Regions from separate parts of the Arthrobacter sp. NyZ413 genome, predicted to be linked through region 3. Evidence: riboswitches for the same ligand, from Rfam matches in the RefSeq annotation. Region 3 holds a riboswitch; each other region holds the start of a gene.
The links. A riboswitch is a leader RNA that binds a small molecule or an ion and turns the genes downstream of it on or off. The one in region 3 is predicted to bind cyclic di-AMP.
Positions count from the first base shown of each region.

Region 1: linked by a shared signal. The riboswitch ahead of ABCW42_RS19325 (hypothetical protein) and the one ahead of ABCW42_RS04585 (M23 family metallopeptidase) in region 3 are both predicted to bind cyclic di-AMP.
Region 2: linked by a shared signal. The riboswitch ahead of ABCW42_RS02700 (hypothetical protein) and the one ahead of ABCW42_RS04585 (M23 family metallopeptidase) in region 3 are both predicted to bind cyclic di-AMP.

Region 1 covers NZ_CP155434.1:4,134,269-4,144,379, reverse strand. Annotated here, with positions in the region: gene tkt (transketolase) at 1-762, opposite strand, end outside; gene ABCW42_RS19330 (6-phosphofructokinase) at 1,008-2,033, shown strand; gene ABCW42_RS19325 (hypothetical protein) at 2,168-3,205, opposite strand; cyclic di-AMP (ydaO/yuaA leader) riboswitch at 3,210-3,355, opposite strand; gene ABCW42_RS19320 (ATP-dependent DNA ligase) at 3,521-4,585, shown strand; gene ABCW42_RS19315 (helix-turn-helix domain-containing protein) at 4,587-5,003, opposite strand; gene ABCW42_RS19310 (IclR family transcriptional regulator) at 5,036-5,857, opposite strand; gene ABCW42_RS19305 (hypothetical protein) at 6,047-6,286, opposite strand; gene ptsP (phosphoenolpyruvate--protein phosphotransferase) at 6,357-8,042, opposite strand; gene ABCW42_RS19295 (TetR/AcrR family transcriptional regulator) at 8,161-8,883, shown strand; gene ABCW42_RS19290 (PTS mannitol transporter subunit IICBA) at 8,953-10,111, shown strand, end outside.
Region 2 covers NZ_CP155434.1:547,507-557,617, forward strand. Annotated here, with positions in the region: gene ABCW42_RS02690 (glycosyltransferase family 39 protein) at 1-45, opposite strand, end outside; gene ABCW42_RS02695 (glycosyltransferase) at 42-1,487, opposite strand; gene ABCW42_RS02700 (hypothetical protein) at 1,619-2,356, opposite strand; cyclic di-AMP (ydaO/yuaA leader) riboswitch at 2,360-2,534, opposite strand; gene ABCW42_RS02705 (HAMP domain-containing sensor histidine kinase) at 2,699-4,174, opposite strand; gene ABCW42_RS02710 (response regulator transcription factor) at 4,187-4,927, opposite strand; gene ABCW42_RS02715 (hypothetical protein) at 5,212-6,189, shown strand; gene ABCW42_RS02720 (winged helix-turn-helix domain-containing protein) at 6,841-7,710, shown strand; gene ABCW42_RS02725 (SixA phosphatase family protein) at 7,854-8,381, shown strand; gene ABCW42_RS02730 (LysR family transcriptional regulator) at 8,385-9,317, opposite strand; gene ABCW42_RS02735 (EamA family transporter) at 9,390-10,111, shown strand, end outside.
Region 3 covers NZ_CP155434.1:937,466-947,576, forward strand. Annotated here, with positions in the region: gene ABCW42_RS04560 (cold-shock protein) at 1-145, shown strand, start outside; gene ABCW42_RS04565 (DUF3027 domain-containing protein) at 153-794, shown strand; gene ABCW42_RS04570 (MFS transporter) at 839-2,227, shown strand; gene serC (phosphoserine transaminase) at 2,249-3,379, opposite strand; gene ABCW42_RS04580 (metal-dependent transcriptional regulator) at 3,667-4,362, shown strand; cyclic di-AMP (ydaO/yuaA leader) riboswitch at 4,515-4,731, shown strand; gene ABCW42_RS04585 (M23 family metallopeptidase) at 4,734-5,552, shown strand; cyclic di-AMP (ydaO/yuaA leader) riboswitch at 5,698-5,866, shown strand; gene ABCW42_RS04590 (NlpC/P60 family protein) at 5,871-6,641, shown strand; gene ABCW42_RS04595 (HNH endonuclease) at 6,899-7,399, shown strand; gene mobA (molybdenum cofactor guanylyltransferase) at 7,437-8,069, shown strand; gene ABCW42_RS04605 (DUF6457 domain-containing protein) at 8,101-8,388, shown strand; gene ABCW42_RS04610 (molybdopterin-binding protein) at 8,385-9,752, shown strand; gene fdhD (formate dehydrogenase accessory sulfurtransferase FdhD) at 9,867-10,111, shown strand, end outside.

The DNA.
Region 1 (10,111 bases), 1.2 Mb from region 3:
GGAGTAGAGTTCCTGGACGTCTTCGACGTACTCGCCGGTCTTGGTCCAGTCCACGCGCTGGGTGTGCCAGCCGTAGGATTCGTAGCGCTTGAGGACGTCTTCGGTGAACGCGATGTCGGTGTCGTCCTCGATGCTGATGTGGTTCTCGTCGTAGACCACCACGAGGTTGCCCAGTTCCTGGTGGCCGGCCAGCGAGGACGCTTCGGAGGTCACGCCTTCCTGCAGGTCCCCGTCGGAGGCGATGACCCAGATCGTGTGGTCGAACGGGGAAGTGCCGGCGGGGGCGTCGGCGTCGAACAGGCCGCGCATGCGGCGCTGGGAGTACGCGAAGCCGACCGAGGAAGCCAGGCCCTGGCCCAGCGGGCCGGTGGTGATTTCCACACCCGCGGTGTGCTTGTATTCCGGGTGGCCCGGAGTCAGCGCACCCCAGGTACGCAGGGCTTCCAGGTCGGACATTTCGAGGCCGTAGCCGGAGAGGAACAACTGGATGTACAGGGTCAGGGAGCTGTGGCCCGGGGAGAGGATGAACCGGTCACGGCCGATCCAGTCCGGGTTCTTCGGGTCGTGGCGCATCAGCTTCTGGAACAACAGGTAGGCGGCCGGGGCGAGGCTCATCGCCGTGCCCGGGTGGCCGTTGCCGACCTTCTCCACGGCGTCAGCGGCCAAAACACGCACCGTGTCAACGGCACGCTGGTCCACGCTGGTCCAGTCAAGTGTTGCGGTGCTGTCAGCGACAAGTGTCGCGGTTGCTGTCGGGTTCACGATTTGTCCTCTTCGATAATGGGTCATCGGCCAACATCGGCCGAACGGGTATTTTCCGGTTGACATCCATAATCTCGATACAAACGGGTAGGTGTAACACTGTTTTCTGACGGTTCTAACTACCCTTTAGGACTGCGCGGAGGGTTTCACCCGTCGGTAAACTGTCCAAATGGGCGCAATCGCCGTTTGTCAGCCCCGGGCGTTGTGCCCTGGTTTTGTTAACTTCGAACCAGATAGAGCCGATCATGAAAATTGGAATCCTTACCAGCGGTGGCGACTGCCCCGGACTGAACGCCGTCATCCGCGGTGCCGTACTCAAAGGCATCGCCGTCCACGGCCAGAAATTTGTGGGATTCCGTGACGGCTGGCGTGGTGTGGTGCAGGGTGACGTCGTCGATATTCCGCGGACCATGGTCCGCGGCATCGCCAAGCAGGGCGGCACCATCCTGGGTACCTCCCGCACCAACCCGTTCGAAAACGGCGGCGGCCCGGACGTCATCAAGGCCCACATGGAACGGCTCGGCATCGACGCCATTATCGCGATCGGCGGCGAAGGGACCCTCGCCGCGGCGAAGCGGCTCACCGACGCCGGACTGAAGATCGTCGGCGTGCCCAAGACCGTGGACAACGACCTCGACGCCACCGACTACACCTTCGGGTTCGACACCGCAGTACAGATCGCCACCGAGGCCATCGACCGGCTCCGCACCACGGGCGAATCGCACCACCGCTGCATGATCGCCGAAGTCATGGGCCGCCACGTCGGCTGGATCGCCCTGCACGCCGGCATGGCCTCCGGCGCCCACGCGATCCTCATCCCGGAACAAAAGGTCAGCATCGAACAAATCTCCAAATGGGTCCAGGAAGCCCACGACCGCGGACGCGCACCCCTCGTGGTCGTAGCCGAAGGCTTCGTGCCGGACCACATGGAAGCGCCCCATTCCGAACGCGGCCTGGACACCTTCGGCCGCCCGCGCCTCGGCGGCATCGCCGACCAGTTGGCTCCGGAGATCGAGGCCCGCACCGGCATCGAAACCCGTGCCACGATCCTGGGACACATCCAACGCGGCGGCGTCCCCTCGGCCTTCGACCGGGTCCTCGCCACCCGCCTCGGCATGGCCGCCATCGACTCGGTGGTCGAAGGCCGGTGGGGCAATATGGTTTCCCTCAAGGGCACGGATATTGAGCATGTTGCCTTCGAATCGGCTTTGGGCAAGCTCAAGACCGTCCCCCAGCACCGCTACGACGAAGCCGCCGTCCTCTTCGGCTAGGAATACTGCCTGTCAGTAACGCGGCCTGAGCTGGCAGCGCCACTCGGCCGGCCGGCGTCGGAACGTGGCGGTGAGGCTGTGCCTGCAGACGCGGCCGTGCCAACCGGACGAGTGTGGCCGATGCCAACCCATCCTCATAGCAGCGCTCCCGACGCGGCGCTCAAGATCGACGCCAAGCCGTCGGTGGAGTCAGTGGGTGCCGGAGTCGAGGCGATGCTGCTCTGGTCTGAGGGCCGCGGCTTCGAATGGCCGGGAGGGTTGGGGGAACCCGGATCGCTCGGCGTCGGAGTGGGGGTTGAAGGATCCGTGGGGCTCGGCGTCGGCCTCGGATACCGCGGCCCGGACGTGCCGGGGTCGGATGGCGTCGGGCTCGGAACAACCGGTTGCGCGGGATCGGCGGGCGCCGGCACGGCCGGAACAGCGGGTGCCGGCACCGCGGGAACGATCGGCGCGAGGCTCGGCGGAAGTGCCGACGGGGTCACGCCCGGCACCTGGATACGGATGGGCGGGGTGGCTACCCGCTCCGAACCGCTGCTGGAAGATGAGCCTTGCGCGGGATGGTTCGCCTCGGCGGATTGACTCGCGTTGGTGGCCTTGGACGTCGCGGTCGGTGTCGTCGTCGTGCCGGGGGTGGTGCTCGCGCCCGTGGACGGGGCTGCGTTCTCCGGCGAGTTCTGGTCTCCGGTGTCGCCGGAATCCTGGGTCTGGCTATCCGTATTGAACAGCGGCAATTCAAGCGCGTGACCGATCGAACTTGCCGTCAGGACGAGGCCGACGGCGCCCGCCACTACCGCCATCCGCTGGCTCATGGCCTTGAAGTTCGCTGCCTTCTTCAGGACGGCGTGCGGTTCCTTGCTGAACGACGAGCCCGAGAACGACGCCGGGGCGATGCTGCTGCGGACCGGAGCGGTTGTGGACTCTGCCGCCGCCACGGGGAGCGGCACCGTCGGGGGTCCTGGCGTGGTGGACGCGGCAGGCGCCTGGCCCGCTTCGGCGGCCCTCTTGCGCTCAGCGGCCCGGGCGGCCGCGCGCGTGGTGGGTGCCGCCGTCGTACTTTCGAAAGAAGTAGCGGGAACCGAAGGTGCGCTCGGTTCGGCCCGACGGCGACCGCTTGGCTTGGTGGGTCCGGCCGGATTTTGGGCGCGGCGCGGCTGATCCATGGTTGGGGACATGGTGGTTGCCTCTCTACGCCTGCGAGGTTAGCTGTCGGGTTCGGACGAGGCCGTCCGGCCGCTGGGCGGCTTCACCCCGAGGGCCCATGGAGGGTAGGCCCGGAGACTGTGGGTCCCCCGTCTCTGCCGCGGGTCTGGCGGATTCCGGGTTGCGGCAGAGCTCGGCGTCAGCCCGGAAGCGCCCCAGTTGGGGAATGGAGCGCCCTTCGACCGTACAGGAGGCTGGAGGCAAAGTCACATTTAGGTAACGGGATGGTTACTGGAATCCGCGCAAGGCTAGCTTTCCATGCCGGCATGCGGGTAGAACAGGGTCGTATGGAGCTGCCAGTGATGCCGCCGATCCCGCCCATGCTCGCCAAGCCTGTTCCCTCGATCCCTGACGTAGGGCACTTCGAGCCGAAATGGGATGGCTTCCGGACAATCGTTTTCAAGGATGGCGACGAGATCATCCTTGGCAGCCGCAACGAACGCCCGATGACAAGGTACTTCCCCGAGCTCATCGACGCCCTGCGCCTGAACCTTCCGCCCAAATGCGTGGTCGACGGCGAGATCGTCCTGATCTCGGGCACCCGCCTTGACTTCGAAGGGCTTCAGCAGCGGATCCATCCGGCCGAGAGCCGGGTGCGGCTGCTCGCGAAAAACACGCCAGCGTCATTCATTGCCTTCGACATCCTCGCGCTGGACGACCAGAACCTCATGGACCGGCCCTTCGCCGAGCGGCGCGCCGCCCTCGAGGGCGCGTTGGCGGGGGCGAAGGCGCCTGTTTTCGTCACGCCCGCCGTCCAGGAATTGAGCCGGGCCCAAGAGTGGTTCGCGCTCCTTGAAGGAGCAGGGCTCGACGGCGTGCTGTCCAAACCGCTCGACGGAACCTACCAGCCGAACAAGCGGGTCATGTTCAAGACCAAGCACGAGCGGACGGCGGACTGCGTGGTGGCGGGATTCCGCTGGCACAAAACGGCCAAGGTGGTCGGGTCGATGTTGCTGGGCCTCTACGATGACGGAGGACGGTTGCAGCACGTGGGCGTTGTGGCTTCCTTCCCCATGGCGCGACGCCAAAGCCTGGTGGCCGAACTCGAGCCGTACCAGACCGGGCTTGGCGAACATCCTTGGGGAGATTGGGCGGGGCAAGGTTCAGGTTCCTCCGCCTCCCGGATGCCTGGCGGGCCCAGCCGGTGGAGCGCCGGCAAGGACTTTTCCTTCGTGCCGCTCCGCCCGGAACTCGTGGTCGAGGTGGCGTACGACTTCATGGAAGGCGACCGATTCCGGCATACCACCCAGTTCCGCCGCTGGCGCCCGGACCGCGAGCCGGAAAGCTGCACTTACGCGCAGTTGGAGGTATCAGCCGATTATGACCTTGGGGAGGTCCTGCCGCTGCGTTGACCTACCCTTCGTGTCCCTGGTCCGGGTTCACCGAGGCCGCGGACTCTTCCTGGGAACGCTTTTGTTTGTCCAGCCAGGCCATGACGTCCGCGAGCCGGATGCGCCGGTGCGTTCCGCGGTATTCCACCGGGATTTCGCCGCGATCCGTCATGTTGCGCAGATAGGTGTGCGATATTCCGGCGAGCTCGGCGGCCCTCGACGTCGTGAGCATTTCCTCCACGCTGCTCACCGTCACCGCTTCGCCGCGGCCCAGCCGCGAAAGGAGGTCGACGACGGCGTCCCTCGCCTCGTTCGGCAGCCGATGGACCGTGCCGTCGACGAAGACAGTGACGTCGTCGCTGTCCTGGAGGGCGCGGGCCAGGTTCCGTGCGTCGTCTGCGGGCAGGCCGGGCGTCACCCGGGGAGCTATCAATGCCATGGCAGAAGCCTAGCTTTAGACGAACCCGGGCTTTAGACGAAACCCAGCGCTTTCGAGATATCGCGGGCACCCTGTTGCAGTTGGTCCAAGGTATCCGGCAGTTGATCCGACTTCAGCCGCTGGACAGGGCCGTTGATCGTGAAAACGCCCACCACGGAACCTGCGAGGTCGTGGACCGGGACAGCGACGACGAAGAGGCCTTCCTCAAGTTCGTTGTCGATGACGGCGTAGCCCTGTTCCCGGATCTTTTGCAACTCCTGCAGGAGCGCTTTCCGGCTGGTGATGGTGTTGGGCGTGTACCTTTCCAGCTTCTCGGGCAGTGCCTCGGCGAGCCTGTTGTCGCTCAATTGGGCAAGAAGGAGTTTACCCGTGGCGCTCGCGTGCATCGGGTACGTCTCGCCGACGTACAGCGAGACGTTCAGGTACCGGGTGGCAGCGGCTTCCGCGATGACGTCGTAGGCAAGATCGCCCCTGACCATCGCGAAGCTCACGGTCTCGTTGAGTTTGCGGGCGTATTCGTCGAGCACGGGCTGGATCCTGGCGACCGCCCCGGCGTAGGGATCGGCGAGCCGGCCCAGCCGGGCCATCTCCCACCCAAGCATGTAGCGGTTGTCCACACGGTCCACGAAGCCCGTCTGCTCCAGGCTGAGGAGAAGGCGGAACGCCGTAGGCCGGGTGATCTTCACAGCCTGTGCCAGTTCGGTGACGGTGATGCCTTGTTTGTGGCGTCCGAGTTCGCTCAGTATGACCGTGGCCTTGATGACGGACTTGTTGGTCAGGTCTGCGGCCTCATCGTGGGTGGACTCTTCGGCCGCCGATTCGCTCAGTGTGTCTGCCCTTGGTTCCGTTGCCATGTAAGCTCCCGGTTCGCGTTGGCCCAAAGCGCGCCGGCCTTGGTGGTTGATAACCATCCTATGCTCTTTCAACTGGCGAACGGGGCGTTCAAAGCCACCTCAACCCCCCTCGAGTTTGTGTACAGATCACACCCCTCAAAACGAGGTTTAAGGGGTGTGATCTGTACACAAACTCCGGAGAGGGGAGGGTTACCTCTGGGCCGACTTGGCCAAGGGTGCCGAGGTGTCGCTCAGGCTGAGGCCCTTCGTTTCGGGTGCAAGGTACTGCGAGATCACGGCGCCGATCAACATGGTGGTTCCCACGCCCAGCCTGTCCACGGACATCGGGAGGATGAAGGTGCCCGCCGCAGCGCCGATCCGCGAGAACGCGGCGGCGGTTCCTCCGCCCGGTGGCCTACCAGAACTTCCCCGAGGAGCTCCGGCCGGCACCGCTGCAGGATGCCAACCCGTGGAAAGTCCGCCGACTGATCGACGGCGAACCTCAGCAGTCAGTTCAACCTTAGAGGCCGAGCTCTTCGAGGACGGGCAGCTTGGCGCGCACCCATGCCTTGGCATCGAGGGCATCGGGCGCAGAAAGCGCCAAACGGGCCAGTTCCTGTGCCTGCTCCAGCGTGACCGTCCTCAGGACAGTGCCCACCGCGGCAAGCGAGCGGGCGGTCATCGAGAGGGTGGTCACGCCCAGTCCAACGAGTACGACGGCGAGGGCCGGGTCCGCGGCCGCCTCACCACAGACACCCACGGGCTTACCGTTGCCTTCTTCGAGTGAACCCGCGACGGTCAGCTGCACAAGACGCAGCACGGCAGGCTGCCACGGAGTGTTGAGCTCGGCGAGGGGTCCGAGCTGGCGGTCGGCGGCCATTGCGTACTGGGTGAGGTCGTTGGTTCCCAGGGAAGCGAATCCAACGTGGCGCAGGACCGCGGCCGAGGTCAACGCGGCCGATGGCACTTCCACCATCACGCCCGGAGTCTTGATTCCCGCGGCGTCGCACATGGAGGCGAAACGCGCTGCCTCCGCCGCCGTCGAAATCATGGGTGCCATGACCCAGACGTCAGCCTCGGATTCCCGGCTCGCGGCCGCGATTGCCTCGAGTTGGCGCTCCAGGACGCCGGGCGTCGTGAAGTCGGTGCGGTAGCCGCGGACGCCGAGGGCAGGGTTCGGTTCGCTGGCGTCGGTGAGGAAGGGCAGGGGCTTGTCGGCGCCGGCGTCGAGCGTGCGGAGCACCACTTTCTTGCCCGGGAAAGCGTCGAACACGCCCTTGTACGCGGCGGCTTGTTCTTCCACGGTCGGCTCGGTGTCGCGTTCCAGGAAACAGAATTCCGTGCGGAACAGGCCAACGCCCTGGGCGCCGAGCGCCGCGGCCTTGGCGGCGTCCTTCGCCCCGCCCACGTTGGCGAGGAGGGGCACCAAGTGGCCGTCCGCCGTCGTGCCGTTTCCGTCGAATACCGCAAGGGTAGCGGCGTTCTCCAGCCATGTGAGTGCCGCAGTGCGATGCTCTTCGGTGGGCTCAACGGTGAGGGATCCGGCGGCGCCATCAACAAAGACTTCGGTCCCGTCCGGGATGTCGTCCACGCCGTGGGCCGCGACGACGGCGGGCAGGCCGAGCGAGCGCGCGATGATTGCTGTGTGGGACTGCGGTCCGCCGCCGGAGGTGACGAGTGCCTTCACGAGGAGGGGATCCAGTGTTGCGGTGTCGGCAGGAGCCAGGTCTTCGGCAACCAGGATGAATGGAGCGTCCGACGCCGGGATCCCCGGGGCGGGGACTCCGCGGAGTTCGGCGACAATGCGGGCGCGTACGTCGAGGACGTCCGTAGCACGCTCGGCCATGTAGCCGCCCAGGTTGTGGAGCATTTCGGAGACCGAGGCGCCTGCTTCCCAGATGGCGCGTTCGGCGGAGGTGCCCTTGTTGATGAGCTTGGCGGCCGACTTCAGGAGCATGGTGTCCTTGGCCATGAGCGCGGTGGCTTCCAGGACTTTCTGGCCATCTCCGCTGGCCTTGTCCGCGCGTGCCTTGAGTTCGTCGTGGACTGATTGTGCCGCCGTCTTGAGCCCTGCGATGGCGTCTTCCGCGCTGACGGAAGCGGCTAGCTGTTCGCCCGACGGCGGTTCGCTGACTGGCTTGGGCATCTGGCGGATAGTGCCGATGACGCGGCCCGGGCTGACGCCTACTCCTTGGAAATTCTGCACTGAAATCCTCTGTTCCTGCTCGTGGACCGGACCCCGGTGGCTGCGGCGCCTCGTGACCCGAAAAAATCCCCTGTGATTCACTTCATATAGCGTTGCTATAGGTGCTAGGGTAGCGGCTATGAGTTTCGATGACCAGCTTCCGCCCAAAACTCGGCTGCTTCGCGCTGCTGCCGAGTTGCTGGCGAATTCGGACGGGTCACCGGTCTCTACGCGCCAAATCACCAAGCTTGCCGGGGTTTCGGCGCCGACGCTCTACCACCACTTCGGCGACAAGGAGGGGCTGTTCGACGCCGTTGTTTCAGCCGGCTTCGAGGAGTACGTGGCGGGGGAGCGGGATTTCGCACCCTCCGGGGAACCCCTGGAGGATGTCCGGCGGATGTGGGACAACCACGTCAAGTTCGGGCTTACCCAGCCGCACCTTTATTTGGTGATGTTCGGCAATATCCGTCCAGAGAGCAGGCCGTCCATCGTGGCCGATGCCGAGGCGCTCCTGGAGGAAATGCTGAACAAGGCAGCGATCGCCGGGCAAATCAACGTACCCCCGCGCGAGGCAGCGAGGAGCATTCTCGCGGCCAATGTGGGAGTCACGCTCATGCTCATTGCGGAACCCTTGGAAGACCGGAATATCGAGCTCTCCACCATGACCCGGGATTCCATGATTTTCGCCGTGTCCACGGATACCGCCCGTGGCGCCGCAACAGGCGACTCCGGCAAGTCGTCAGTTGTTGTTGCGGCAATCGCCCTGAATGCGGCACTGCAGGCCTCCCATTCAGACCAACTATCCAGTTCTGAGTTGAAGCTGTTCCTCGAATGGCTCCACCGGATTTCCAGCAGCTCCTAAGAGCTGTCCTCCTTCGATACATATCGACTGATCCCGCACGGCTGCGGGACTCACGTTAGGAATTCACCCATGGCAACAGCGACCGTTGCGAAACCGCGCACCAGCATGCGCGTGCATGTCCAAAGGTTCGGAACATTCCTCTCCGGCATGATCATGCCCAACATCGGTGCCTTCATCGCATGGGGCATCATCACGGCCCTTTTCATCCAGACTGGCTGGCTGCCCGTCCCCGAACTCGGCGGCTTCGGCAACAGCGCTGCTGGCACCCCGAACGTGGGCCTTGTTGGCCCTATGATCACCTACCTCCTGCCCCTCCTGATCGCCTACACCGGCGGCAAGATGGTCTACGACGTCCGCGGCGGCGTCGTCGGCGCCATCGGCACCATGGGCGTCATTGTCGGTGCCGGTATCCCGATGTTCATCGGCGCCATGATCATGGGTCCGCTGGCCGGCTGGACGATGAAGAAGATCGACTCCATCTGGGACGGCAAGATCCGTCCCGGCTTCGAGATGCTGGTCAACAACTTCTCGGCAGGCATTTGGGGAGCATTGCTCGCCCTGTTCGGATTCTTCGGCATTTCGCCCGTGGTGGCCAACTTCAGCTCCGCGGCAGGCAATTTCGTCGAGTTCCTGGTGCACAACGGACTCCTTCCGCTGACCAGCATCTTCATCGAGCCCGCCAAGGTCCTCTTCCTGAACAACGCCATCAACCACGGCGTGCTGACCCCGCTGGGGATCCAGCAGTCGCTCGAACAGGGCAAGTCCATCCTGTTCCTGCTTGAAGCCAACCCCGGTCCGGGTGCCGGACTTCTCCTCGCCTACATCTTCTTCGGACGCGGGGCAGCCAAGGCCTCGGCACCTGGCGCACTGATCATCCAGTTCCTTGGCGGCATCCACGAGATCTACTTCCCGTACGTCCTCATGCGCCCGCTGCTCATCCTCGGAACCATGGCCGGCGGCATGACGGGCATTGCGACGCTTGCCATCACCAACTCCGGCCTCGTCGCTCCGGCGGCCCCGGGATCCATCTTCGCGGTCCTTGCCCAAACGGCCCGCGACAGCTATTTTGGCGTGATTTTGTCTGTCGTCCTGGCAGCAACCGTTTCGTTCCTGGTCTCTTCGCTGATCCTCCGGACCACGCACCACAGCGACGAAGTGGACCTCGGCTCTGCCACCTCCAAGATGGAAGAGCTCAAGGGCAAGAAGAGCTCCGTCGCCTCCACCCTCG
Region 2 (10,111 bases), 390 kb from region 3:
GGTTGCGTCGGCACCCGTGCCTGCGGGAGTGATCGTGGAAGTCATGATGCTGCCGTTTCTGTGAGCGTGCTGGCTTCTGTGGTGGATTCTTCAGTAATCGCGGGCTGGTTTGCGTTCGGTTGCGCTGGGCTGGCCGGTTGCGCTGGGCTGGCCGGTTGCGCTGGGCTGCCCGCTTGCGCTGGGACGTTCGCCGGGAGCCGGAAGACCCACAAACGGAACAAGAGGAACCGTACCGCGGTCGCCACGAGGTTCGCCCCCACGACGGCGAGGAGTTCGCCCCAGCGTTCCGGCGTCGTCGTACTGTGCACCCAGGCGAGTGCCCCGGAGGTGAGCGCAAGGCCGATGCCGAAGACGATCAGGCCCTCGAAGTGGTGGCGGACCGGATTGCCGCCCTGGATGCCGAACGTGAAGCGCCGGTTTGCACCGGTGTTGGCGATCGCCGTGATGAGCAGGGCCAGGAAGTTGGCAAACTGCGGGTCAAGGAAAGTGCGGAAGAGCACGAAGATGAGGACGTACGCGAGGGTGGAGGCGGCACCGATGGCGCCGAAGCGGACCAATTGCCCGAAGAGGCTGCTCCGCGGAGTTTGTTCCGCGGTGCGGGACGACGCCGGGAGCGGACCGCGCGCGAGGGCCGCCCGGAGCTCCGGAACCGGGATCCTCCCGGACACGAGGTCCCGGGTGAGCCGGACCATGCCGCGGATGTCCGCCAAGGCGGTCCGCACGACGTCGACGCTCGAGTTGGGATCGTCGATCCAGTCAACCGGCACTTCGTGGACGCGCAGCCCGCACCGTTCGGCGAGGACCAGGAGTTCGGTGTCGAAGAACCACGAGTTGTCCATGGTGTGCGGGAGGATCCGCTGGGCCACATCGGCGCGGATCGCCTTGAAGCCGCACTGCGCGTCGCTGAAGCGGGCACCCATGAAGGAGTGCAGCATCAGGTTGTAGCTGCGCGAGATGAATTCGCGCTTCGGCCCGCGGACAACCCGCGAGTTACGCGTCAGCCGCGTGCCGATCGCGAGGTCCGAGTGGCCGGAAATCAGGGGCGCCAGGAGCGGCGCGAGAGCTGCGAGGTCGGTGGAAAGATCCACGTCCATGTAGGCCAGGACGGGCGACGGCGAAGCGAGCCACACCTTGCGCAAGGCATTGCCTCGCCCCTTTTCCGCCAAGTGGACAACCACGAGCTCCGGCAATTCCCTGGCCACGCGCTCGGCGATCTTCAGGGTGTTGTCCGTGCTGGCGTTGTCCGCCACCGTGATGCGGAAGCCATGCGGGAAGGAATCGCGCAAATGGCCGTGGAGCCTGCGCACGCATTCTTCGAGGTCGCGTTCCTCGTTGAATACCGGGATGGTGACATCGAGGACGGGTACGGCACTGCGGATGTCTACCGGGCCGCGCCGCACACTGGTCATGGTCCGGTTGTCGGGAAGGCCCGGCGGCACCACCGCGGGGTCCTTATGGGTTCCTGTGGTGGGTTCGATGAGCGTCATGTATCAAGGTTCGCGCGTCCGAATTTGAAGGCTTTAGGCGGAACCTGTGACGCACCTGTGGAAGTCGGGGGATACCCGTTAACCACGTTGAGGTCCATCCCGGGAGGGACGGACCTCAACGCAAAGCGGTTTCAGTACCAGTTGTTGACGAGGTGGAATGCCCACGCCGCGGACGGCGAACCGTACCGTTCCTTGATGTAGTTCAGGCCCCAGCGGATCTGGGTCTGGTAGTTGGTCTGCCAATCGGCGCCCTCCGAAGCCATCTTGTCGCCGGGCAAAGACTGCCCAATGCCGTAAGCGCCGCTCGAAGAGTTGACGGCCGTGGTGCGCCAGTCCGATTCCTTGTTCCACAGGGTGATCAAGGCCGACATTTCGCCCGGGCCCCAACCGTAGGAGGGCAGGATGCTTGCGGCGTAAGCCTGGGCACCCGCGGGATCGTCGACGGCAACCGGGACAACGGGGGCGGCAGGTGCAGCGGGAGCTGCCGGGGCAGGTGCTGCCGGTGCGGCGGGCGCGGGTGCGGCAGGCGCAGGCGCGGCAACTGGAGCAGCGGACTTCGACGGGGTGGGAGCCTTGCTCGGCGACGCGGAAGGGCTCGGCTTGGCGCTCGCGGTGGCGCTTGGGCTGGCTGTTGCCGTGGCCGTTTGCGATTCGGCCGTGCGGCTCATGTCCTGGCCGCCGAATGCCCCGGCTTGGCTGGCGGCGCCGGCGCCGAGGAATACCGCGACAACGCTGGCGACGACCGCCATGCGCTGGCCCGGACCGAGGTTGGCGGCAGCTCGCTTCAGGGTGGAACGTGACTTGTTATTCCGGGCATATTCGCCGCGGTGGCGCGCAACAGAGCGCGACTGATTCCTGGAATCAGACATGGTTGATTGCCTCTCGACGCCTGCGGAGTTAGCTGTCGGATTCGGATGAGGTCATCCGGCCGTTGCCATCGAGAATCGTGGCGTTGCGGCTTCACCCCTAGGGCCGGCTCAACAAGAGCGCTTGCCCGGAGACCTGGGTCCCCCGTCTCTGCCTGCAGTGTTGGAGCGCCGGAGAGGGGCAGAGCTCGGCGCCTGCCCGGCGGTGGCCGTATGTAACCGGCGCACCTATTCGACGGTACAGGAGGTTTCCGCTTAAGTCACATTTAGGTAACAAGAGATCACGACGCCGGTGCGTCGAGTTGCGCGCGACGCGCACCGCAGTCGTACTTTTTCGATGGCCTTTCAGGCCATGGCGGGCCTCAGCGCCGGAAGGCGCACCGCGAACTCGGTCCGGCCGGGCCGCGAGACCACTTCCACGGTACCCCCGTGGGCTTGGACGATCGATTCCACAATGGACAGCCCAAGGCCGGACGTGCCCTCGGAACCCGAACGCGCGGCGTCGGCGCGGGCGAAGCGCGAGAAGATCCTGCTGACGAATTCGGGCGGGATGCCGGGTCCGTTATCGGTGACAGTGACCACCGCGCTGCCATCGGCCGAGCGCATCACACCCGTGACAACCGTGGTCCCGGACTCCGTATGCTTGCGGGCGTTGGAAAGCAGGTTGGCCAGGACCTGGTGCAATTGCGTGGTGTCGCCGCGGACCGTGATGGGTTCGTCGGGCAGCTTCAGTTGCCACACGTGCTCCGGCGCCATCACTTTCTCGTCACTGACGGTTTCTATTACCAGCTGGGTCAGGTCCACCTCGGTGAATTCGGGTGCCTTACCTTCATCCAGCCTGGCCAGCAGCAGGAGGTCCTCCACCAGGGTGGTCATGCGTTCGGACTGGCTTTGGACGCGGCCCAGGGATTTGCGCCCGTCTTCGGTAAAGGTCTCGGTCATCCGCAGCAACTCGGTGTACCCGCGAATGGCCGTGAGGGGCGTGCGAAGTTCGTGCGAAGCGTCGGCCACGAATTGGCGCACCTTCGTCTCGCTTTGCTGGCGCGCCTCCAAAGCGTTCGAGACGTTGTCCAGCATGAGGTTCAACGCGTGGCCAACGCTGCCCACTTCGGTGCCCGGGTGGGCCGCCGACGCCGGAACGCGGACCGCGAGGGCCACCTCACCGGCGTCGAGGGGTAGTTTCGATACCTTCGTGGCGACGTCGGAAAGCTGCTCAAGGGGACGCATGGTGCGCCGGATCAGCACGGTTCCGGCAAGCCCGATCAGCATGAGCCCGGCCAGGGACACGATGACCATGGTCCACACGAGGGAGGCTTCGGTGCTTTCCTTCGCCGCGAGCGGCAGGCCCGTGATGCTCACATCGCCATACGGCGTCGGGGTGGCGACCAGCCGGTAGCCGCCGTTGGACAAGGTCCGATCCACGGGCCGCCCATTAGCCGGGAGCGCCAGGAGGATCGCCGCATCGCTCGGAGACAGGGCGCTGCGCGTGGCGTCCGAAGAAAGGAAACCCGCACTGCTCACCTGACCGCCAAGGATCCGGGCGTTCAGCGTTCCGATGCTTTGGCCGCGGGCATCCAACGGGTCCGGCCTTCCGGACGGATCGCCAATGGGTGGCCGGCCATGGGACGCCTGGGCCAATTGCTCGTCGAGCTGCCGGGTGAGGAACACGTCCATGGAGGCGTAGCTGACGATGCCCACCGCGCTGCAGATAGCTACCAGGAGGGCCATGGACACCAGGATGAGTCGGGTGCGCAGGTGCCAGGTCGAAGGATTGAGCCAGCTGTGTTCGGTCTGGCGCGGGATCCCAGAGAGTGCGGACATGCTTCGGCCCGGCTATTCGGCGGGCTTGATGACGTAGCCGGCCCCGCGCACCGTGTGGATCATGGGCGGGTGGTTGGCTTCGATCTTCTTGCGCAGGTAGGAAATGTAGAGCTCCACGATGTTGGCCTGGCCGCCGAAATCGTAGTCCCACACGCGGTCCAGGATCTGGGCCTTGCTGACCACGCGCTTGGGGTTCTCCATGAGGTAGCGCAGGAGTTCGAACTGGGTGGCCGTGAGTTGGATGTCTTCGCCCGCGCGGGTGACTTCGCGCGTGTCGACGTTGAGGGTGAGGTCTCCCACCACCAGTTCGGCCGTGTCCATCGCCGCGACGCCCGAACGCTGGACCAGCCTGTGCAGCCGCAGCAGGACCTCCTCCATGCTGAACGGCTTGGTGACGTAGTCGTCGCCGCCGGCCGCGAGGCCCACGATTCGGTCCTGTACGTCGTCCTTCGCGGTGAGGAACAACGCGGGCACCTCAGGCGCGAAGGCGCGGATCCTGCCCAGCAGCTCAACGCCGTCGAACCCTGGAAGCATGACGTCCAGCACCAGCACGTCCGGGCGGAAATCCTTGGCCAGCTTGACGGCGGCAGGGCCATCCGCAGCTGTGGCGACCGACCAACCGGCCATCCGCAGGCCCATGCTCATGAGCTCGGAGAGGCTGGGTTCGTCGTCAACCACGAGGGCACGGATGGGGGAGCCGTCCGGGTGGCTGAGCTGGGGAAGGTTGTTGGTCATGGAGTGCGAGGATGCCATGGGACAACTCTCCAATCTGCCGGTTTGCCGGTGCTTTGCCGATGCTGTGAGCATGCTGTGACTCCCAGCCTAGCCACCTGAGTGACCCACGCACCCCCGCTTCCATCGAGTTTGTGTACACCTCGGCCCCCTTAAAAGCCGCCTTAAGGGGTGCGAGGTGTACACAAACTCGGGGATTGAGGTCACAGGCGGGCCTGCTCTTCGACACAGCCAGCGCACAGCAAAGGGACAGACGCTGTTGGGGACAAGAACAAACAGCAGCCTTTAATCCGATGGAGAGAACCATGGAAGAGCGCAACAACCCCTCAACACCTGAATACGGGTCCGGAAGCCAGCCGCCGCAACCTGTGATCCGGCCGCTGGACGATTCCGCACCACCTGTCGCCGGCGAGCCTCCTGTCGCCCAATCCTCCGGGTGGGGTGCTCCGCAACAGGGACACGCCACCTCTTGGGGTTCTCCGCAGCCCGGCCAGCCCGGCCAGCCCGGCCAGCCCAGTCAACCCGCGGCTGGCTGGGGTGCTCCGCAACAGGGACAAGCCACCTCTTGGGGTTCTCCGCAGCCCGGCCAGCCCGGCCAGCCCAGTCAACCCGCGGCCGGCTGGGGCGCTCCGCAGCCATACTCTGCCGGCTCGCCGGACCGCGCTTCGTTCTTCAAGAACTGGACGGTGAAGAAAGGGCTGCTGGTAGGAGGCGTCGCCGTCGTTGTCGCTGCCGCGGCCGGCGCGGGTGCCTACGCAGCCGGAAACAGCACGACGTCGGACAACGGCACCGCGACGGGAGCCGGCCCAGGCGGCCAAGCCGGGCCGAACGGCCAGGCTGGCCAGGGTGGCTTCGGCGGAGCAGGCGGCGGCGCGAATATGGGCCCGGGTGGCCTCGGCGTCGGAATGGGTGGACTCAACGCGGCCATCCATTCCGAGTACGTGGAAGCCCAGAACGGCAATTACGTCACCATGGCCGGGCAGATCGGGACGGTTACCGACATCTCTGCGACTTCCATGACCGTCAAGAGCGACGACGGCTTCACCCGCACCTACGTGCTGGGCTCGGACGTGGTGGTGGCTGAGGGAATGCGCCAACGGGCGAGCGGATCGGGCAGCAGCAGCACCCTGTCCCTCTCCGACGTGAAGTCCGGCTCGAATGTCCGCGTCACCGCGACGAAGGACTCCAACACGTACACCGCCCAGTCCATCCAGATCGTTTCCGCCACTTCCTCGAGCGGTTCAGGCAGTTCGAGCACCCCGGGTTCCGGCACCAGCAATTGATGCCGTCTCTACGTCCTTCCTGACCCTCTTTGACCTCGAAAGACGCTGCCAACCCCTCCCGCAAGCGCTTTCCAACGGCAAAGAGGGCCAGGAAGGTACGGCCATTTAAGCCTGAGAAGGGGCTTCTACCAGACGATCCAGTCAAAAAATTCCACGGGAGGCCGATTTTCGATTGGACAAGAGTTGTTTCATATCCCGAGATTCAAGGGCAAGCGCATGACGTGACTTGAGATTCAAAATAGGGCCGTTCGATCGAGCTATCTTCGAATAAGACCAAAAAATCGGCCATTGTGACGAACGAGAATGGGTCACATTTGGACATCCTTGAATTGTGATTTGCGGCACAATAGTCCGACTTGTCTCAAGATGTGGACGGATGGGTCCTTTGTTACTTGCAAGTTCCCTTTATTACGTTGCACACTTCAAATGTGAACAAGAACTCAACAGCATCTGCAGCCGCAGCGATCGAGCCCAGCGTACCCGCTGGTTTTGCGATGAGCTGTTGTCGAATGCATGCCTAACTTAGGACCCCAAGAAGTTTCAGGCATTCGCCCCCTGCCCAGCGTCGGGCGCCCCTCCCCAACTCATTGCGGGGACACCACCAGCATTCGAAGCCGCGATGACGGCCATTCACCTTGAGGTAAGCAATCCATGTCAGTTGCATCAGGATACGTCCACATCTCCGTCCGTAACGCCAATAAAGCGGCGTCGAACGCGGGCCTCCGCCCCGGCTTCGGCAACCGTCCGGCCTACGCCCAGCCCGCCCCCCAAGGCGCCGGCCAGGCTCCCGGATACGTGCCCCAGGGCTACAACCCGAACTCCTACGGACAGCTCCGGGCCGTCGCGCCCGCCGAGGCGTCACCGATGACGGCACCCACCCCCGTCCTCCCTCCCGCGGACCGCGCCATCCGCCCGGTAGCCAACGACACCGTTGCGCGCGGATTCGTGCTCTACATGGGCATCGACGAGGACACGGCCGCAGCAGCTGGAACCTCCATTGCCAAGCTTGCCCAGGAAATCCGCGCCTACGCGCAGTCCCTGGTCTCCGGTGCCGAAAGCTACGCCGCCGTCGCGGTGGCCCCGGCCAACGCCCCCGGTTCCGCCCTCGACGTCGTCCGCTCCACCTTCGGCGATCCCACCGTCGGCAACCGCCAGCGCTCCGAGACGCTCCGCCCGCAGCCGGCGCAGGAAGCCCGCCCCTCAGGCGTCCTGATCGACCTCGCCCGCCGCGAAGTTCACCTCGACGGCGAATCCCTGAACCTCACCTTCAAGGAATTCGAACTCCTCAACTACCTCGTGGAAAACGGCACCCGCACCGTGGGTCGCGATGAACTCCTCGAAGGCCTGTGGCGCAACGCCGAAGAGGTCCCCAACGAGCGCACCATCGACGTCCACATCCGGCGCCTCCGCTCCAAGCTCGGCCGCCTTGCCAACACCGTCCGCACCGTGCGCGGCCAGGGCTACCGCTTCTACGAGCACCCTGAGGTCATCGTCTGGGCCGCTCCGGAATACTCGATCTAACTAGGTTCGCAACCGCCAGAAGGCGGCACAATCCCTCGGCGCCTGCGCTCGTCCCTCACGCAACAACGGCGCTTTCGGGATGTGCCGCCTTTTGGCTTCCCCGGTTCAGTGAGCATGTGCCTCCGCGGCTATAGGGTGGGGGCATGAGTGAGCATCACATCAAGCGGCTGGTCATCATGCGGCACGCGAAGTCGGATTGGCCCGTGGGGGTGCCTGACCACGAGCGGCCACTCGCGGAACGTGGCCACAAGGAAGCACCCCTCGCCGGGAAGTGGCTCCTGAAGCACCATGTGGTTCCGGACTTTATCCTGTGCTCGTCGGCGTTGCGGACGCGGCAGACCTGCACGTGGGTGTGCAGCGAGCTTGGCGACAAGGCTCCGACGCCGAAACTCGAGGATGATTTGTACGCCGCCTCGGCGCTGCGCATGCTTTCCGTCATCAACCATGTGCCCGAGACGGTCACCACGCTGATGATTTTCTCGCACATGCCCGGCGTCCAGGACCTCGCGATGCACCTCGCTTCACGCGACTCAGACCACGATGCCTACATGGACGCAGCCACCCGCTACCCGACAAGCGCCATGACCGTGATGGAAGTCGACAAGCCGTGGGCCGAACTGGACGGGCAGGATGCCCGCCTCACCCACTTCGCCGTTCCCCGTCACAAGTAAAGGTCACGCGTCGAGGCCCGCGGCAACTTCCCGGAGCAGCCGGACCACGTGGCGGATGCTGGGGCTCGCCGTCATCGTCTTGCGGTAGACGATCCCCACCTGCCGCTGCTGCATCGGGTTGACTACCGGTACCGCCACCACGCCGGCGGGAAGCTCGGGCCGCCCGAGCCTGGGAACGAGCGCCACCGCGACGCCCATCTGGACCATCGCGATGTGCGTCGAAAAATCGGGATCGTAGATGCGGATGTCCGGTACGCGGCCCTGGCCGGCGAGGATCGCCAGCAAGGCCTCGTTGCAAATAGCGCCGGCCGGGGTGCTGATCCAGCTTTCGTCCACGAGGTCGGAAGGTTCGACGGCGGTCCGGCCGGCCAGGGGGTGGTCCGCGTTCAGGAGGACGTCGGCGGTGTCCATGCAGAGATCCTCGTGCACCATATTCTCGGGGATGACCAGGGGTACCGAGTGCCAGTTGTGGACTACGCCGAGATCGGATTCGCCGCTTGCCACCGCCTGCACGGCTTCGCGCGGGTCCTCGGCCACCACGCGGATCTCCAACCCCGGGCCGTCACCTCCGCGGCCTGAGGGCGAAGACGCTGCGACCTCGGCCAACATCGGCCCCACGAGTCCCCGGCATGCCGTGGAGAACGCCACGAGCCGGAGCACTCCGCTTGGCTTCGCCGGATCGGCGAGCAATGTCGACTGCAGTTCCTCGAGCTCACCCAGGATGCGCCGCCCGTACTCGGCCAGCGCCATGCCGCGGTCCGTCAGGAGGACGCCGCGGCCGTGGCGTTCGAGCACAGTGACCCCGCTTTGCTTCTCGAGCTTCTTGATTTGCTGGGAGACGGCGGAAGGGCTGAAACCCATCGCCTCCGACGCCGCCACCACGGAGCCTTGCTGTTCCACCGCCACAAGGGCGCGCAGTGCCGCGATTTCGATCATGAAGCAAACGTACATGGTTTGCTGCAGAATTCAACGCTGGAGCTTCATCCTGTTTGCTGGGACAGTGGAATGGTGAACATCCGCCATTCCGCGCTCGCCGCCCTCGTCGCCGTCTTGTGGGGCTTGAACTTCGTAGCCATCGATTTCGGCCTGCACCCCGGCCATGGACCCGACGGCCAACCGCTCGAGGTCCCGCCCCTTCTCTTCGTCGCCATCCGCTTCGTGCTGGTGGTTTTCCCCGCCATCTTCTTTGTCCGCAAGCCGGACGTCGGCTGGAAGGTGATTGCCGGCGTCGGGCTCTTCATGAGCGCCGGGCAGTTCGGCTTGCTGTACCTCGGCATGGCACTTGGCATGCCGGCCGGGCTCGCCTCGCTGGTGCTCCAGGCGCAAGTACTCCTCACCGTGCTGCTCGCGGCCCGGTTCCTCGGGGAGCGGCCCAGCAAGCGCCAACTCGTTGGAGTGGTGCTGGGCGTTGCCGGTCTCGCCCTTGTGGCCGTGGGACGCAGCCTTGTCGCGCCGGTGGTGCCGCTCATGATCGTGCTTGCCGCGGCCTTGTCCTGGGCCGTGGGCAACGTCATTGTCCGTAAGGCGAAAGCGGCTTCCGGCCTGGGGCTCGTGGTCTGGTCGGGGGCTGTGGTCCCCATTCCGCTGGCCGGGTTGTCGCTCATCGTCGACGGGCCGGTCGCCGTCGTGGGAGCGCTCTCGAACCTGCAGCCGGCCACCATCTTGAGCGCGCTTTACACGGCGGCATTCGCTTCGCTTATCGGTTACGGCATTTGGAACCGGCTGCTGAG
Region 3 (10,111 bases):
CGAACTCGCGCCCCTCGTGCAGGACCTCGTATCCGTGCTGGACAACCTCTCCGGAACGTTGTCGGCCGGAAAGTACCCGGAAGGTGCCAAGGGCAAGGCCATCGCGGCGGCCCTGCGCAAGGTTGCCAACGAGCTGGAAGCCTAAGCGGGCCATGACATCGGAATCCGCAGGGACCAACCCTGGAGAAAACGGTGATGGCACCGCTCCAGCAACGGCAGGAGCTGTCGCGGCAGGATCCGTCGTATCCGGTTCCGGGCGGAAACCGGCAGCGGTGAAACCACGTGCCGGAATCCCCGTGTGGCGCGTCGGCAAGCCGGATGCGTTCCTCGCGTCCGCCGTCGACGTCGCCCGCGCGGCCGTGGAAACCATCGCCAAGCCTGCCGAGATCGGGCCGCACATCGCAGCCCGATCCGAAGGCGAGCGCGTCGTCACGCACTTGTTTGAGTCCCGGCTCGCCGGTTACGGCGGCTGGCAGTGGTACGCGGTGGTCACGCGCAACTCGCGCTCCAAGGTGGTGACGGTCAGCGAGCTTGGGCTCCTGCCCTCGGAGGACTCGATCCTTGCTCCCGAGTGGGTGCCGTGGGCAAAGCGCGTCCGTCCCGAAGACGAAGCGGCTGCCGCGGAACTGGCGGCGGCCGAGGCCCTGGGCGCCGACGCCTTGGATGAGGACGAGGACGACGACGACACTTCCGTAGCGGACGACGCGCAAGCCGTGGTTGCGGACCAGGACGAAGTGCACGACGCCGACGAGTATGACGAAGAAAGCTTCGACGACGAAATCGAGGCTGACTAACTTTTGACGAACCCGGCGAGCGAACCTATTGAAGGTGGAAGTTGATGTCCACCTTCAAATCGCTGGGTGTCCTTAATTACCGTATTTGGTTCATCGGTGCCCTCATCTCCAACGTGGGTACGTGGATGCAGCGTACGGCCCAGGACTGGCTGGTCTTTGCGCACTTGAGCAATCAGGACGCCGGTGCCATGGGCGTCACCATGGCGCTTCAGCTCGGACCCCAATTGTTCCTGGCTCCGTGGGCCGGCCTGCTTGCCGACCGCTACAGCCGGCGCAGGCTCCTGGTGGCCACCCAATCCGCCATGGCGCTTTTGAGCGCGGGATTGGGGCTACTGGTCTTGAGCGGAGCGGCGCAGTTGTGGCACGTCTATGTGTTCGCCCTGCTCCTGGGCGTCGTGTCCGCCCTTGACGCACCTGTCCGGCAGACGTTCGTCTCCGAACTGGTCAAAGAGGACTACCTTGCCAACGCAGTGGCGCTGAACAGTGCATCCTTCAATGTCGCCCGCATGATCGGTCCGGCTATCTCCGGCGTTTTGACGGTGGCCATCGGGCCGGGCTGGGTCTTCATGATCAACACGGTGACCTTCGTTGCGATGCTTGCCGCGATCCGGGCCATCCCGACGTCGACCTTGCGGGCGCAGCCGCGGGCAGCCAGCGGCAAAGGGCGCATCCGCGAGGGTTTCCAGTACGTGCGCAACCGGCCGGACATCATCGTGGTCCTTGTGGCGATTTTCATTATGGGGACGTTCGGGCTGAACTTTGTCCTCTTCATCGCGGCGATGGTGGGTACGCAGTTCGGGCTGGACGCGGGAGCGTTCGGCCTCCTGAACTCGGTCATGGCCATCGGTTCCGTGGCGGGAGCGCTGCTGGCGGCCCGGCGCGGAAGGCCACGGTTGCGGCTTATCTTCGCCGCGGCCGGAGGGTTCGGCATAGCCAGTGGATTGGCTGCGCTCGCACCGAACTACACAGTGTTCGCCATCACCCTGGTTCCCTGCGGCCTGTTCGCCTTGACCATGATCACCAGTGCCAACGGGTATGTGCAATCCACCACCGATCCCGCGGTGCGGGGCAGGGTCATGGCCCTGTATATGGCTATCTTCATGGGTGGAACCCCTATTGGCGCGCCTTTCGTCGGCTGGGTATCCAACGTTGCCGGCCCGCGGTGGTCCGTCGGGGTGGCAGCAGCCGCCGGAATCATCACCGCGGCGGTGGGCCTCGTCTGGATTATCAGTGCCGGGCAGCTCCGTCTCCGCTTCGACCGGAGCGCACGCGGACTCCGGTTCCTCCGGATCGAGGCGCAGCGCCCGGGCGAGTTCCAGCGTCCCGCCGGACCCGCGGACGCTGACGGTCATAAGGCCCCAACCGACGTCGACGGCGTTAAACGGTCCGGCGCCGCCCGGGATCCCCACCCGGACGACGCCGATAACTCCTGACCGCCCGATGGCGGCGGACAATTACTTCTTCAGTTCGCCCACGACGAAGTCGATGCTGGCCAGCAACGCCGAGACGTCGTCCGGTTCGATCGCGACGAAAGTAGCGATGCGGAGCTGGTTGCGGCCAAGCTTCCGGTAGGGCTCGGTGTCCACGATTCCGTTGGCACGCAGTACCTTGGCCACGGCCGCGGCATCGATCGAGTCGTCGAAGTCGATCGTGGCGATGACGTTGGAGCGCTCCTCGGCCTTTGCCACGAACGGCGTAGCGTACTCGGAAGCCTCGGCCCAGCTATATACGCGGCCCGCGGAGTCCGCGGTGCGGCTGGAAGCGAAGTCCAGGCCGCCGTTGCTGTTGAGCCATTGCACCTGGGCGTCGAGCGTCACCAGGGTGGAAAGCGACGGAGTGTTGTAGGTCTGGTTGAGCTTGGAGTTGTCGATCGCGGTCTGCAGGTCCAGGAAATCGGGGATCCACCGGCCGGTCGCTTTTACCCGGGCCGCGCGCTCGATGGCCGCGGGGGAGAACAGGCCAAGCCACAACCCGCCGTCGGAAGCGAAATTCTTCTGCGGAGCGAAGTAGTAGACGTCCGACTCGGCGACGTCCACGTCCAGTCCGCCGGCCGCCGACGTCGCGTCAACGAGGACGAGGGCGCCGTCGTCGGCACCCTCTACGCGCTTGACGGGGGCAGCCACACCGGTGGAGGTTTCGTTCTGCGGCCATGCGTAGACATCCACGCCGGCTTCGGCCTTGGGGGACGGGCGCGTCCCGGGCTCGGACGTGATGATGGAGGAAGCCTCAAGGAACGGCGCCTTGTTGGTGGCCGAAGCGAACTTCGAGCCGAACTCCCCGAAGGAAAGGTGCTGGGCCTTCTTCTCCACGAGACCGAAGCTGGCGACGTCCCAGAACGCGGTGGAGCCGCCGACGCCGAGGATCACCTCGTAGCCCTCAGGCGCGCGGAAGAACTGGCTCAAGCCTTCGCGGACGGATCCCACCAGGTTCTTGACCGGCGCCTGGCGGTGCGAGGTGCCGAGGATCTTTGCCGAGGCGGCGGACAAGGCCTCGATCTGTTCGGGGCGGACCTTGGAGGGCCCGGCGCCGAAACGGCCGTCCTTGGGCAGCAGATCGGCGGGGATGGTGATGCTGTTGTCGCTCACGGGATGCTCCAATGGTGAAGTAGCGGCCTAGATGGGTCGTGGCAGGTGGCAACGATGCCCCTTTGACTTCCCAATTCTGCCTGACGCCGGATGCGGGTGGAGAACCGAAGGTGTCATAGTCCGCCACGTGGATGCCTCCACCCGGCCTGGGGATTATCCGGAGTAATTCCAAATAAGCTAAGCTTGGAGCTGGCGCCGGTACTTGGGGCGACCGGTCGATCCTTTGCCCGGCCGGCTGCGGCACGGTGGAAAGCACGCTAGATACTGCGCTCGAGGAGCTGAGCTGGATGACGGATCTGATCGATACCACTGAGATGTATCTTCGGACCATTTTGGAGCTTGAGGAAGAGAACATCGTGGCTCTTCGCGCACGCATCGCCGAGCGCCTCCGGCACTCGGGTCCCACCGTTTCCCAGACCATCGGACGCATGGAGCGCGACGGCTTGGTGATCGTTTCCAATGACCGCCACCTTGAGTTGACCGAGTTCGGCCGCAAGCGCGCCACCGAGGTCATGCGCAAGCACCGCCTCGCCGAGCGGCTACTGGCCGACGTCATCGGTCTGGACTGGGCCTACGTCCACGACGAAGCCTGCCGCTGGGAGCACGTCATGAGCGAGCGTGTGGAAAGGCGCCTTTACGAACTCCTGGACCACCCCACCGAATCTCCCTACGGTAACCCGATCCCCGGGCTTGAGGCCTTGGGCGGATCAGCCACCAACGCCTTCGCCGATGGCGTTGTCAACCTCCTGGACGCCATGGACGACTACTCTCCGGACAACCGCGTTACGGTCAGCCGCCTGGCCGAGCCCATCCAGGTGGAACCGGAGTTGCTGGTCCAGCTGGACGAGGGCGGAATCCGGCCCGGGGCCAGGGTTTCCCTGGAGCGCGTCGGCGAATACATTTCGGTCCGCGTTCCCAACATCGACGGCGCCCTCGAACTGCCGCCGGAGGTAGCTTCGCACGTCTTTGTCACGGTGGCTTAGCGCGCCTGCAGGACCTTCGCCGGGCTACTCGCCAGAGCGCTCGCCGGACCGCTTCCGGAAAGATAACGAAATTATTACTACAGGGGTTAATCCCCTATAGTTAACCACTAGCGCCGATACCAAAGCGTTACCTGATCCGGAGCCTAGTTCTGCCAGCGGATCAGCTGGATTAGTCCATTCACTGGCAGAAGCGGGGGAACCATCAGCGGTTGCCGAAATGCAGCCTTGGGGTGAAGTCCGCAGCGGAGAGCAAATCACGGGACCCTTGACCGGGCTGCCCGCGTTCGGTGCTCCTCTACGCGGACCGGGTCTTCGAACTCTCTGACCCGAATCCGACAGCTAACTTCGCAGGCTTGTTAGAGAGGAAAATCTTGAGCACGCAGACCACCAGGGGCCGCAGACGCGCGTCCGTGCCTACTGCTGAGCTGCGAACCGCGCACGTTCCGCCGCAAGGCCGCCCTCGGGATTCGCAGCGCGAAGTGCGCCGACGCAAGGGCCCCTTGCGTCAAATGGCCGAGTTTGCCGCAGCCAGCGGAGTGGGCCAAAAGGCTGGCGTGGCCCTCGCGGTCACGGGCCTCGTCCTGACCGTCACGATGCCGGGCACCGGTGCCCTGACTGCTACGTCAGAATCGGGCCAGGCCTCGTCCGCCGTTGGGACGCAGCCCGAGATTCCAGCGTCCGCCAGCGCCACCATCGACTTCAGCCGGGCCGCGGTTTCGACGACGGCGGACCCGGACAGCCGGCTCAAGCAGCTCTTGAGCGCGCAATCGGTCGGCTCAATCCAGGCTTCTTCTTCAAAGGGCACCCTGGGTGCCCCTTTGGACACCTTGGTCGCGTCGTCGCCGTTCGGCTACCGCGTGAATCCCATTACGGGTGCCGTGGGGGAATTCCACCGTGGCCAGGACTTCGTGGCCCAGTGCGGGACCCCCGTGCACGCCGCTGCGGCCGGGAAGGTAACGTTCGCCGGCTGGCACCCTTATGGCGGAGGAAACCGCGTTGTGGTGGATCACGGTAACGGTCTGGAAACGACGTACAACCATTTGTCGGCGTTCAACGTCAAGGTGGGCCAGGCGGTCAGCCGCGGAGACGTCGTCGCCTTGAGCGGAACCACAGGCGCCTCCACCGGTTGCCACCTGCATTTTGAAGTGATGGTCAACGGCGATGTCGTTGACCCAATGGGCTGGCTCTAGCCAATCCGATGGTCGTCTATCGCATGATTGTCACGCTCCGTGACCTGAATGTGACTTTCGCTCCAAACTCCTGTACCGTCTAACTCGCATCAACTTTTAGAGAGTTGATGCACCCGGGTGGATTGCCTAGCTCTGCCACTGCCCGGGTCTCCGTTCGCAAAACATCGTCTGGCAGAGGCGGGGGACCCACTTTTGGTCATCTTCACGGATGGCCTTGGGGTTAAGTCGTGCGCGATTCCGGAAGGAAGAGCGTGCGGCCGGATGACTCCCATCCGAATCCGACAGCTTACCTCGCGGGCATAGGGAGAGGCCTTTCACGTGTCTTCACGCTCTACTCTTGCGCGCCACCGTGCCGCGGTCACTAAGACCAACTCGCTTGCCGTTATCGCAAAGACGGTCGGCAGCAACGCCGGTGGCGTAGGCCGTCAGGCAGCCGTTATCGCGGCTGCGTCCGGACTGGTCCTTACCAGCGGTATCGCAGCAAACGCTGCCGAAACCAACGTCCCCCGCGAATCCACTGCGACCTCCACGCTGGAAGTCCAGTCCGTCGCCCAAGCCAGCATCGCGGCCGACTCCTCGGTTGCCATCAAGTACGAGCGCCCGGTTGTTTCCACCGAAGCCGCTCCTGTCGCCCAGGCTCCGGTAGCCGTCCAGGAAGCAACTCCCGCGACGCAGACCGACGCTCCGGCCGCCACCACCGGCGGCGTCACGGCAACCCTGGCAGTTTCCACTCCTTCCCCTGCCGCGAAGCTTGCCAGCGGCCAGGGCGCAGCAATTGCCGCCGCTGCCTACGCACAGCTCGGCGTTGCCCAGGACTGCACCGCCCTGGCCACCAACGCACTCGCTGCCGTCGGTATCCACTTCCACGGCTGGCCGGCAGACTACCTTTCCCTTGGCCGCACGGTCAGCGCCGCTGAAGCTCAGCCGGGCGACCTCGTCTACTACCAGAACGGCGGCATGGGCATGGCCCACATCGCTGTCTACGTCGGTAACGGCATGGCTGTCCACGGTGGCTGGAACGGTGGCACCACCGCCCTGTACAGCGTCAACGTTGGTTCGGGCCCGGTCTTCATCCGCGTCGGCGGCTAATCAGTTTTTTACAATGTCCCCGCTGCCTTTCGGCAGCGGGGACATTGTCTTTAATCGCGCCGTCACGGGTTCCCCTCCCCGTGCCCGCCGCATGTCCGGCACGTGAACATTGCCCTACAGTCTTCCGGAACCGGCCTGTGGATTCGTTGATTTGGCAATTGAATGCTTACTCTTGTCATGTCGATCCACAGCCCGTACATGCAGAGGGCAGCCGGCCCTCGCGCCCCTGACGGGTGCGGCCGTGAAGAGGTACGTGCATGCGCACACTCGTTCTGAATGCTGGATATGAACCGCTGGCGGTAGTAACCTTCCGCCGGGCGCTGGTCCTTGTGCTTACGGGAAAAGCGAGCGTAGTGGCCGAAGGCGACGAGCCTGTCGTCGGGCCACAGGAGATTCTCGGACGACCCTCCGTGATTCTTCTCAATCGCTACATCCGCCCAAGGTACAACCGGATCACGGCGGTCACTCGCCGCGGCGTGCTGCGCCGCGACGGACACCGTTGCGCCTATTGCGGGAAAGCAGCCCACACTATTGACCACGTCCACCCCAAATCCAGGGGCGGCGCGGATTCCTGGGAAAACCTCGTGGCGGCGTGCCTGCGGTGCAACAACGCCAAGAGTGACCACACACCGGCCGAGATGGGCTGGAAGCTGAGGTTCACTCCCGCGCCACCCACCGGGACAATCTGGCAAATCAAAGAGCTTGAGAAACCTGCGCCTGCATGGGATCCCTTCCTCTTGCCCGAATCGGCGGCCTGATCCGGAATTGAGGCTGCCTCCCGGGTAATCTGGGCGGGTGGACTTCGATGCGGTGATTTTGGCGGGCGGTAAGTCCTCCCGTCTATGTGGCGTGCCCAAAGCCGAGTTAAGGTACGACGGCGACACACTCCTTGGGCGCGCCCTTTCTGCTGCGCGCGGGGCCGGGAGGGTCGCCGTCGTCGGGCCTGATCCCGGCACCCTGCCGTCGGGAACGCTGACCGCCCGGGAGGATCCGCCGTTCGCCGGTCCCGCTGCCGCGATCGAAGCGGGGTTGCTCGCCTTGGATACGAACGCAGGACGCGGCGCCCCGTGGATCCTCGTGCTGGCTTGCGATATGCCCCATGCCGTCAATGCCGTTCCGGTCCTGCTGGCGGAACTGGCGCGGAATGCCAAGGCTGAAAATGCCAATACCGAATATGCCGGCATCGAAGGGGCCATGGCTGTTTCGCCTGACGGCCGGAAGCAGCCTTTGCTCGGAATCTACCGCTTGTCCGCCCTGCAGCGGGAAGTGCGCGCCGCGGCCGGGCAAGGCGGACTCGCCAACGCGTCGGTCTTCCGCCTGCTTGCTAGTCTTGATCTGCTGGCGATACCGGTCCCGGAGGGCTCCACGGATGACGTGGACACCTGGGACGATGCGGCGGCGCTCGGAGTGAACGGCGACCTGCCGTGAAACTGCTGGACAGGGACTGTGGAGGCGGATCGTGAAGACCCAGGAAGAAACGCTTGAGGAATGGTGCCGTAGCCTGCTGCAAGCATTCGAGCTTGAGAACGTTGAACTCGACATCAACGAGATCCTGTCCCTGGCCGGGGTAGCCGCCCATTCGGTGGTCCGTCCGGCAGCACCGTTGACTACCTTCATTGCCGGCTTGGCCGCCGGCCTTGCCGCGGGTTCGGGCCAGGCAACCCAAACCGCGTCCGTGGACGCCGCGTTGGGACTGGCACGCACGCTCGCCAAGGACTATACCCATGAGGAAACCGACGCCGGATGACGGAAGGCCCCCGGCAAGGCGCGGATCAACCCCGGCCGGATAGCGACAACGAAGATCATGGGCACGGCCACCACGCCGACCATTTGTGGGCGGAAGCCCGGCAACTCGCCTTTGACTGCGCCACGCCCATTCCGTCCGGCCCGGTCGCGCTGAAGGACTCCCTCGGCAGGATCCTCGCGTCCGATGTCCACGCCCTGCAGGATTTGCCGCACTACGCCTCCTCGGCCATGGACGGTTGGGCCGTCAACGGGAGCGGGCCGTGGATCCTTGTTGAGCCGGGCCATCGCTTGGCGCCGCACCAAGCCAGCCCGATCGTCACCGGGGGCCTGGTGCCGCCCGGGGCGAAGGCCGTGCTCCGCAGCGAGAGCGGCATCATGTCCACGGACGACGACGGCCTGCCGGTGCTCGCGCTCGGCGGAACCGCGAAGCCTGGGGATCCGCGCAATGGCCAACACATCCGTAAAGCGGGGGAGGAAGCGGAGGAGGGCGAGCTGCTGATCAAGGCCGGTGTCGTCTTGAACCCGGCCCACCTTGCCTTGGCAGCGTTGGCCGGACGGGACGAGCTCGAAGTCCTCGGCAAGCCGGTCGTCAAGCTCCTTTTGACCGGATCCGAAGTGGTGACCTCGGGCGTCCCGGCCCCCGGCCGCGTGCGCGACACCTACGGGCCCCAACTGGGCGCCGTCGTCGAACTCCTTGGCGGGATCCGCGGCGGACAGGTCAAGGTGGGGGACTCCTACGAGGAATGGCTCGCGGGCCTTGACGAAGGCGAGCCGACAGCCGAAACGCCACCCGCCGACGTCGTTATCACCACGGGCGGTACTGGTAAATCCGGAACGGACCACTTCCGGCGCGCGGTGGCTGAACTGGGAGGCCGGCTGCTGATCGACGGCATCGCGATGCGTCCGGGACACCCGGCGGTCCTGGCCGAACTGCCTGACGGCCGATTTGTCCTGGGCCTTCCGGGCAATCCGCTCGCCGCCATGATGGTCCTTTTCACGGTCGGGGCGCCGCTGCTTGCCGCACTCGGGCACGGAAAACTCGGCGAGGTCGGCGAGGTGCCTTGCGGTGCCACGCTCGACGCCGACCCTCGACGCACGCGGTTGCTTCCATTCCGGTTCGTGTACGGCCTGGCCTCGCCCGCCCAGCATGCCGGTTCCGGCATGATGCGCGGACTGGCCAGCGCCGACGGCGTCATGGTGGTGCCGCCCCACGGGGTGCAGATGGGCGAACTGGTTCCGGCCTTCCCGCTACCCTGGGGACCGCCGCTGCCGCAGCCCAAGGAAGACAAGGCAAAGAAGCCGTCCACAAGGACGGCGCGCAAGGCTCCTTCCGGGCCCGTCGACTGGAGTGCCCTGAGCGGCTGAGCGTCCTTGGATGGACACGGCTGGAATCGGGGCTCAGGCCTTGCAATGATAGTGGAATGAACACGCATGCTTCTCCCCAAGCGTTCCGCAGCCGCGGGAAGGCAGGTACCTGAAATGGGACGCGTGACGCAGCGCCGCAAAATTCATCGCTTCGTCCTGGACGGCTCTCCCCAGGCACTCGAGCATCCGGTGCGTTTCCGCGAGGATTTCCTCGCAGTCGAAGAACCCCTTGAGGTGCGCCTCGGCCACCTGTCCTTCTCTGTGACCATGCGCACCCCGGGCGACGATTTCGACCTCGTGGCGGGTTTCCTCGTCTCGGAGGGCGTTATCTGGGACGCCGAACAGCTCATCTCGCTGCG